DNA from 3 places in the Ruminococcus sp. 1001136sp1_2201st1_G3_2201SCRN_220225 genome. Region 1 is predicted to be linked to each of the others. Evidence: riboswitches for the same ligand, from Rfam matches in the RefSeq annotation. Region 1 holds a riboswitch; each other region holds the start of a gene.
The links. Region 1 has a riboswitch for cyclic di-GMP ahead of AB5642_RS03395 (hypothetical protein). Riboswitches for the same ligand answer to the same signal wherever they lie in the genome.
Positions count from the first base shown of each region.

Region 2: linked by a shared signal. The riboswitch ahead of AB5642_RS02430 (transporter substrate-binding domain-containing protein) and the one ahead of AB5642_RS03395 (hypothetical protein) in region 1 are both predicted to bind cyclic di-GMP.
Region 3: linked by a shared signal. The riboswitch ahead of AB5642_RS01130 (ABC transporter substrate-binding protein) and the one ahead of AB5642_RS03395 (hypothetical protein) in region 1 are both predicted to bind cyclic di-GMP.

Region 1 is NZ_JBCOME010000005.1:87,498-90,779, reverse strand. Features, by position in the region: gene AB5642_RS03410 (glycosyl hydrolase family 28 protein) at 1-408, shown strand, start outside; gene AB5642_RS03405 (beta-propeller fold lactonase family protein) at 439-777, shown strand; gene AB5642_RS03400 (LacI family DNA-binding transcriptional regulator) at 755-1,630, shown strand; cyclic di-GMP riboswitch class I at 1,818-1,901, shown strand; gene AB5642_RS03395 (hypothetical protein) at 2,072-3,088, shown strand.
Region 2 is NZ_JBCOME010000003.1:150,211-153,492, reverse strand. Features, by position in the region: partial or broken gene AB5642_RS02440 (alpha/beta hydrolase) at 1-550, shown strand, start outside; gene AB5642_RS02435 (helix-turn-helix domain-containing protein) at 553-1,002, shown strand; cyclic di-GMP riboswitch class I at 1,136-1,211, shown strand; gene AB5642_RS02430 (transporter substrate-binding domain-containing protein) at 1,375-3,282, shown strand, end outside.
Region 3 is NZ_JBCOME010000002.1:18,836-22,117, reverse strand. Features, by position in the region: gene AB5642_RS01140 (LysR family transcriptional regulator) at 267-1,160, shown strand; gene AB5642_RS01135 (hypothetical protein) at 1,187-1,360, shown strand; cyclic di-GMP riboswitch class I at 1,535-1,610, shown strand; gene AB5642_RS01130 (ABC transporter substrate-binding protein) at 1,737-2,552, shown strand; gene AB5642_RS01125 (ATP-binding protein) at 2,536-3,282, shown strand, end outside.

The DNA of each region.
Region 1 (3,282 bases):
GATGTTGTTTTCAGAAATTGTGATGTTGTACATTGCCAGTATGAGGGCAATCAGTCAGGTGGAGTACTGACAATTCATAACGCTGACCGTGCCCATGTACATGATATTGTTTATGAAAACATCCGAATTGAAGATGCCCAGGAAAAATTTATTGATATTAAAACTCTTGATTCCAAGTATTCACGAGACAGGGAAAGAGGCATGGTAAATGATATTTTCTTTAAAAATATTGAAATTACAGAAGGCACTTTTCCAGTATCCATTATACGTGGTTTTGAGATGAAAAATGAAGTGTGCAGACCTCATGGCTTCTATTTTGACAATGTGGTAATTCATGGAAAAAAGGTGATGTCACCAGGTGAATTACACATGGTTGTGGAATTGTCAGATGAACTGAAATTCCAGTAAAAGGAATTAACAAAGGAGATGGAAGAAAGCATGGATATTTTGCTTATCGGAACCTATACACAGCATGATGCCCCTGCTGTATTGGAGAAACAGGAGCTTGGAAAAGGTATCTATCTGATTCCGTATAATGAGATCCTAGGAGATGTTGCAGGAACTCCTCTTATCATACAAATGCAGAATCCTTCCTGGGGTTGTCTGGTGAAGAACCGGCTTTTTGCGGTAAGTGAAAGTGAAAATGCTGCGGAAATTGTGGAATATGAAGTAGGGGTTCAGGAAGAAAGGCTTACAGCAGAGAAAAAGGCAGGTCTTCAGATGCCTGGAAAAGCATCCTGTCATATTGAAAAGGATGAAAAATCTGAAAAGGGCTGATTCCAATACGATCGCAGTTATAATAAAAGAAATCAGCAACTCATACTGGGGTGTTATGCTGCATGTATTGGAGCGGGAAGCCCGTGACAGGAAATATTGCCTGGTATTGCAGAATGTAGCAGATGATGAAGACGAAGTTGAGCTTGCCCTTCAGCTGGAAAAAGAGAAAAAAGTCAAAGGAATCATATTTCTTGGAGGTATGTATAATTATGACGAGTCAAGGCTGAGAATGCTGAGAGTTCCGTATGTGATCAGTGATTCCGGAAAAACAGTTCCGGAGGATACAGGAACTTATCCTAAAAGTGCCCTTGTGACGACTGATACAGAGATTGAGAGCCAGAGTATGGTTGATTATCTGTGCAGCTGCGGACATAAAAGGATCGCCTTTATTACTTCCGGAGATGAAGGTCTTGGAAGATGCCATCTCAATGGCTATAAAAGGTCACTGGAGAAAAATGGACTGGAGTACGATGAGAAGCTTATAATTCGTTTAAAACCAGGTAAAAGAATTTATACGATTGAGAATGGTTATAACTGTACCTGTGAGCTTTTGAAATCGGGGGTGGAGTTTTCCTGCATTTATGCAATTTCAGATACTTTGGCGGTAGGAGCATGCAGAGCAGTTATTGACAGCGGCAAAAGAGTACCGGAGGATTATTGTGTGGCAGGAGCAGATGGTCAGGACATTGCGGAATATTATCATCCATCCATCACAACATTAAAATATCCAAGAGTGGAAATTGCCCTTCAGAGCGTCCGTACCTTGTTTGATCTGATCAACCGGAAAAAGGTAGTGAAACGGCAAATACTGGGCGGAACTCTTATAGAGCGGGAGTCTACGCGCAAACTGTAATGCGTGTCTGCTGTCCTCCAGACATCGAAAAGGAATCTGTGAAAATATTTGAGAATGATTATCATGCGTTACAATCAGCTCAGATATTTTTGCAGATTTTTTGCTTTCGTACTTTTTAGACAGATTTTTGTAAGTTTTAACAAGGAAATTCCGTTGACAAAAGTGACAGTTTGCTTTATTATATGAAGTGAATAAAAGGCAAACCTGTTGAAAGACAGGGACGCAAAGCCAAGGGTCTAAGGTCTCAGGACTATGACAGCCGGTTGCCGCATTGATATTGATTAGGTAATGTAATATGACAGGAGACGTGGTTCTTCTGTTTGTGGCGACCGTTTATTTAATCTGATAAACGGTTTTTTTATTTCCACAAACTGATGGGACTGATAGTTTCCAGATAGCGGCAAGTCAGTTACATTATGGTTCAAGAAAGGTGTGTTATTTATGAAAGGAAAGAAATTAACAGAGTGGCTCGCAAATAAAAAAGTTGTTTCCAGTTGTGCTGCTATAGCATTGGCAGCAGTGATCGGCGGCGTTTCATTATTCTCAGGAGCAGGAGAAACACCTGAATTCCCCAGTTATACAGATCCGATCATGGAGACTTCCATCATAGAAGATGAAACTCCACTGGCTTCCCAGCCGAAGACTACTGTGAAGACTACCTCCAGTACCAAGACAATCAGGAAGACTGTTAAATTAAAAAAGGCTTCCAAGAAGAGCTACACCAAGAAACTGAAAACCAAAACAAAAGTAACCAATAAAACAAATAAAGCCGGTAATACAACAGTAGATACCAAGACAACCGTTGTTACCAAAGCAACAGCGAAATACACCAAGAAATCCAAAAAGAAAGTTGTTACATCCAAGATCACAACAACTGTTCAGACAACAACTACACAGCAGGTATCAATTGCCAATGAGACCGCTGTAAGCACTACTTCTTCTGGTACTTCCGTTTCCCAGGCAACTGCAGCAGCAAGCTCTTCACAGAACCAGAGTAAATACGAAGCAAATGTAGCAAGTGTTGCAGGCAAGATGGACAATCGTGTAATTGCAGCATATCAGCAGCTGGGATTTAAGCTTGTTGTTGATCCATCCGTCAACTATTCCGGATATTTTGATGCAAGATCAAGATCTATTACAATGAAGCAGATCGATGATTCTGTTTATCATGAGCTGGGTCATTTCCTCGCATTCATCGCAGGAAATGTAGATAAGACAGCAAGCTTCCAGAGCATTTTTGTAGCTGAGAAGGCAAATGTTACAGCCTTCAATAAAGCCTATGTAACACAGAATGCTTCCGAATATTTTGCAGAATCTGTTAAGGATTACATCTTGAACAATGCTTCCCTGAAGAACACCAGACCACAGACTTATGCAGCTGTTCAGAATGCATTGAATCAGATTACAGATGCACAGATCGCTAAGATTCAGAAGATTTATGGAGCGTTCTGGAACTAATGATTTTAAAGATGACCGGCACCCGGAGAAATATCTCCGGGTGTTTTACTGTGGATACCACAGGCGCGGGAAAATAGTGTTTTATAAAAAGGTAAGTGACAGATGGTACTTACCTTTTTGTCACCGGGAGAACCTTAATCTTATATATGTCGAGTTGCTGTTCACTGGTAACATTCCGCGAGGTGTTTTTTGTG
Region 2 (3,282 bases), on a different contig from region 1:
GCAACTGTAGCATCTACCATGTATGATATGACAAGGGTAAATGCAAATGGGTACTTTGATTCTGAGGACAGTGAAGAAGTACGTTATGCAAAGAAACAGTCACTGAATGCCCTCAGAACACAAGAATACCGTAAAGGCGAGTATTCCAAAGGCAGTGGTTGTGTTCCACTTCCGGTTCCGGAAGATGCCCCTCTCTTCGTAAAAGATTATAGTGAGTATTATAAAGGCAGATGTTATCATAAAAGGAGCCTAAATTCCAATGATGGCTGGAACAGTATTGGATGTATGTCATTTATGAATCAGCCAATATTAAAGTACAGTAATGAAATCAGAAGTGCAGTCCTTATCGTTCATGGAGAAAAAGCGCACAGTTATTATTTTGGAAAAGATGCTTATGAAAATATGATCTATGATCAAGGACAGCAAGTACACATCCAATAAAGAGCTGCTGACAATTCCAGGGGCTGTTCATACAGATCTTTACGATAATCTGGATGTGATCCCATTTGATAAAATCCAGAAATTTTTTAAAGAAAACGGGGTTGGTTAATCATGACATTTGAAGAATATTTGAGTAATATGAAGCCCGGATATACTGTAGACGGTGGAAGTGAAGACCATCTGATCATGCATGAGATGTCTCAAAGGGCATTAAAAATAACGATGGAGTTGAATAACAAATATCATACAAAAGAAGAAATTGTACAGCTTGCTTTGCCATATGAGATCCTCCTTCAGCATGCCTCTATTGTATCATGCTTATGTGTATTTGGAATTTCCCAGTCATCACTGGGAAGAATCATGGCGCAAGAAAACCTGCCGTCGCTGATCACACTTGAAAAAATATGTACAGCTTTGGGCGTGACATTATCACAGTTTTTTCAGGAAGGTAATTCAGAGAATCTGACAGAAAAACAGAAAGAAGTTTTAAGGATATGGAATAATCTGAGTACAAATGAGCAGGAAACAGTGATGTCAATGCTGCGTGGTCTTCGGAAGTAGAAGAACAGTTCGAGTATATGTATCGGCTGTTCTTTTTTTATTTTTGTCGTTAAAACGGTAATGTTTTCTTGTGTATACTAGAGCATTAAAGTATAATGAAATCAGTTTTTTTGCGTAAGTATTAAAGCTATAATAAGGAAATCGGCAAACCAGATGAAAGTTTGGGACGCAAAGCTATAGGGCCTGTAAAATGGCAGCCAGTTGCATGAAATGAGGTTGCACTGTCTGTTTGGCAGTGCTTTTTTATGGTAGAGCACTTGAATAAGTAATACAGAAGCTGTTTGGAAAAATAGCGGGGAGGTTATTGACAATTAATGAATGTAAAATTAAAATCTGGAAGCAAGCAACTGTAGCCTAGAGGAGGGGAGAAAGATGAAGAAGTGCAAATTAGTACAGAATATAATGAATTTCAAATTTTGTTACATTATATTTTGCACAATTATATGTTTTATTGTTTTATCCGTTCCTACATTTGCCAAAGAAAACTCTGACAATGTTATCCGGGTAGGATCTTTTGAAGAAACTTATAATACCGTCAATGAAAAGGGAGAAAGAAGCGGCTATGGTTATGAGTATCTTCAAGATATTGCAGGTTATGCAGGATGGACATATAAATACATAACAAGTGATTGGAAAAACTGCTTTACACAGTTGGAAAATGGAGAGATTGATATTCTTGGTGACATTTCCTATACAGACGAACGTGCTGAAAATATGCTTTTTTCCGATATGCCTATGGGGGAAGAGAAATATTACATCTATACGGATGCATCCAATATGGATCTTACAGCAGGAAATCTGGATTCTTTTGAGGGAAAAAATATTGGTGTGTTTAAAGATAATATAACGGAGGATGTGCTTAACGAATGGGAGTTAAAGTATGGTCTGCATATGCAGCATGTCAATGTTTCTAATACCGCAGAAGTTATGGACAAACTGTCGAAACATGAAATTGACTGCTTCGTTTCGGTAGAAGAATCCCGTTGGGAAGAATCGGATATTTCACCGCTTACAAGTATTGGAGAGACAGAAATCTATTTCGCTATAAATCCAGAACGTCCGGATATCAAAGAAGCACTGGATAGTGCTATGCGCAGAATCAAGGATGACAACCCATTTTACACAGATGATCTCTACAGGCGTTATCTTTCTGCACAGAGCAGCTCGTTTCTTTCAAAAGAAGAAAGTGAGTGGATCGGGCAGCATGGTGCAATCCGGATAGGGTATCTGAATCAGGATGGAGGTATCAGCAGTGTAGATCCACCAACAGGTAAACTGACAGGTGTTATTACAGATTATGTGGATCTTGCAGAAAATTGTCTGCAAGGTCAGACTCTGGAATTTGAATTAAATGGATATGAGACAAGAAGTGAACTGCTTCAGGCATTGCAGGATGGAAAAATAGACCTGATTTTTCATGCAAACCAGAATCCATACTTTGCAGAAACAAATGGATTTGCTTTGTCGGATACGCTGTTGACTCTCAATATGGCAGCAATTACGGCAAAGGATTCTTTTGATGAAAATAAAGAGAATATAGTTGCTGTTGAAAAAGATGATTTTGCATTGAAAGCATATCTTTCATACAATTATCCGCAATGGAAGGTTGTGGAATATGAAACATCAGATGCAGCAGTAAAAGCAATGCAGAAAGGGGAGACGGATTGTATTGTAAGCAATTCAGGTACTGTTTCAGACTATTTGAAAAATAATAAGCTTCATAGTGTTTTCCTGACAAAAGAAGCTGATGTTCCATTTGCTATTCTGCAGGGAGAACCGGTTCTTTTGTCCATTCTGAATAAAACACTGACATCTATGCCTACAACTCAATTTTCAGGTGCAGTAGTTTCGTATAATGCTTCCTTACGAAAAGTTACAGCGAAGGATTTTATTCAGGACAATTTACTGACAGTTTCACTTATCGCTGGAATTTCTTTTTTCGTTGTTCTGTGTATAATTCTTGATTCTTTGAAAAAATCAAAACGTGCGGAAGAAAAATCCAAGAAGTCTGCTGAGCAGGCATTGAAGCTGAATCAGGAGCTTGAAGAAAAACAGCAGGAATTACAAAATGCACTTGTAGAAGCACAGAGTGCCAATAAGGCTAAGACTTCCTTTTTAAATAACATGTCTCATGATATCAGAACACCGATCAATGGTATTATTGGCATGCTTACGATTCTTGAGAAAAGCGGAAATGATGCTGAGCGGGCAAAGGATTGCATGAATAAAATACATGAGTCATCGAAACTGCTACTATCATTGATAAATGATGTTTTAGAT
Region 3 (3,282 bases), on a different contig from region 1:
ATTGTTTTATATTATTTCATAAATTAAATAAATAATTATTTATAAAAATACCCTTTAGGAGTAGAAATTATCCTAAAGGGTATTTTCCTCTTAAGCGATATACAGGGGAGGTGGTGGTAGTTTCTACCTTAAGAGGGAAGCATGTGGCAAGTACAACGCCATATGGTTTTCGAGTACATAATACGCTTGACGTAGAAATAAGTAAAAACTATAATTGATATAACTGGAATAAACATATGATATGCCAAAAGAAAAGGAAAAATATTATGGATGTTAACTTCGAGTATTATAAGATCTTTTATTATGTGGCAAAATACCACAATTTTACCAAGGCGGCTCAGGCGTTAAACAACAGCCAGCCTAATATTACCCGGGCCATGAATTGTCTGGAACAACAGCTGAATACCACTTTATTTATCCGTACCAACCGCGGCGTACAGCTCACTCCGGAAGGAGAACGGCTTTATAATCATGTGCTAAGTGCAATGGAGCAGTTTCAGGCAGCAGAAGAGGAGCTGGCAGACAGCTCCGGATTATCTCACGGAAGTGTAGCCATCGGTGCCAGTGAAACTGCCCTCAATATTTTCCTGCTGGATAAATTAAAAAGTTTTCACATGACTTATCCGGGAATCCGGCTGAAGCTTTACAACCATTCCACACCGGAAGCCATTGAAGCTGTTAAAAGCGGAAAGATTGATTTTGCAGTAGTTTCCACTCCGGCAGAGGTGGATTCCCCATTGAAACAGATCATGCTCATGCCGTTTCAGGAGATTCTGGTTGGAGGCACTACTTTTACTGCCCTTGGCAGCCAGGAACTTTCCCTTCGGGAGGTAAAGAACTATCCGATGATTTCTCTTGGGCGGGAAACTATGACCTATAAATTTTACAACAGCGTATTTTTGTCCCATGGCCTGGATCTTTCCCCGGATACGGAAGCTGCCACTGCGGATCAGATCCTGCCTCTGGTAAAATGCGAGCTCGGGCTTGCCTTTTTGCCCCAGCCAATGGCCGCACCTTCCCTTTTGAAAAAAGAGATCGTACAGATTCCATTAAAAGATGAAATTCCGGAACGCCAGATCTGCCTGGTGTATGACAGCCAGCATCCTATGGGAGCTGCGGCAAGGGAACTAAAAAATACAATTGTATCCGGGCGGGGTTAAACCAAGTGTATGGAAAAAATTTTAGAATGCATTTTAATAATGCAAAAGATCCGGAAGTTGGCCCTATTACAGGCTGGCCGCCTCACAAAAACGTAGAAGAAAGTAAAAACGTAATAACCTATGATATTAATTCGGAGAAGCTGACAGAAGAGCAAAAAGAAGTTCCAAGGATATGGAACGATCTGAGTACAAATGAGTAGGAAACAGTAATGTCAATGCTGCGTGGACTTCGGAAGAAGGAGAACAGTTCGAGTATATGTATCGACTGTTCTTTTTTTTATTTTTAAGTGTTAAAGCGGTGAGGTTTTTCTTGTGTAAAGTGGAGCAATGGAGTATAATAAAATAGGTTTTTTGCAGAATTTTAAAAGCTATAATAAGAAAATCGGCAAAACAGACGAAAGTCTGTGACGCAAAGCTACAGGGCCTGTAAAATGGCAGCCAGTTGCATGAACTGAGGTGCACTGTCTGTGAGACAGTGTTTTTTTACGGTGTTATTTCATAGACGTAACAATAATAATTTTATGGCAGGGAATCAGATATGAAAAATACGAGAAGGATAGTTAGGATAGACAGAAAATGAAAGGAAAAAAAGTGATTGCAGGCATTCTGCTTGCGGGAATTTTAGCAGTCACCCTGGCAGGGTGTAAAAACACAGATAACACGAAAGATGAAACAGAAAAGCCCGTCATTACTCTCGGCAGTGACAGCTATCCGCCATACAATTATCTGAACGAGGATGGCGTACCGACGGGCATAGATGTAGAACTGGCTACGGAAGCTTTCAAAAGAATGGGATATCAGGTGGAGGTTGTCCAGATCAACTGGGAGAAGAAAAAAGAACTGGTAGAGAGCGGAGAGATTGACTGTATCATGGGCTGCTTTTCTATGGAAGGACGTCTTGACGATTACCGCTGGGCAGGACCGTACATAGCAAGCCGTCAGGTGGTCGCTGTAAATGAGAACAGCGATATCTACAGCCTGAATGACCTGGAGGGAAAGAACCTTGCTGTCCAGTCCACAACCAAACCGGAAGACATCTTTCTGAACCGGACAGATGAAAGAATCCCAAAGCTGGGCAATCTGATCAGCCTAGGACACAGGGAACTGATCTATACATTTCTGGGAAAAGGCTATGTAGATGCAGTCGCCGCACATGAGGAATCGATTGTTCAGTATATGAAGGATTATGATGCAAGCTTCCGTATCCTGGAAGAACCTTTGATGATCACTGGAATAGGTGTCGCTTTTGCAAAAGATGATGACAGAGGAATCTGTGAGCAGATGAGCCAGACTCTGGAAGAAATGCGTCAGGATGGCACATCCCTGAAAATTATTGGAAAATATCTGGATGATCCCCAGAAATATCTGGAGGTGGATGATCTTGGATATTAAGAGAAAGAAAAAAGAAAAACGAATCCAGCTGCTCGGTGGTATGATTGGAATCTGTGTGGCAGTAGTCTCTCTGTTTTATTTCTTTCATGCGGAGAAAACGGAAGCAGAGAAAAGAATGGTAGAGATTGTAAATTATGTCAAAGTGCAGTGTTCCACCTACACCCATTATAATGAATCTTCGGAATCCAAAAGCCTCCTCCGTGCTATTGAAAGTGCCAGACAGATGAGTACAAATATTAAAACGGAAAAAGAAAACGGCGGTCATCTAAGCCGGGAGTTCCTGAAAGAAAACCTGCAGACTCTCTGGGTGGATGGTATCATTGTACTGGATACAGAGGGAAAGACGGACTGCGAATACAGTACGGATGAGTCTCTGACTGATGAGATTACGGAGTATCTGCAAAAAGACATTATTATGGATTTTACCGGATATGAAGAAAGATCTTATTCAGAACGGTTTGCCAGGGAAGACGGATCCTATATTGATATTGCAGCCTGTTCCAGAAAAGATGCACCGGGTATTGTGGCAATCTACTATTACACACCTCCTGAATTTGCCAGAAACTATACACTGACGATACAGGGACTTTTAAATGGTTATAGTATCCAGAAAGATGGAACGATTATTGTCGCAGACGAGGGGATTGTTGTTGCCAGCAATGATGAGAGCCTGCTGGGGCAGAATACGGCTGACAACGAAGTTATTCAGGCAATGAAGAGACATACAGAT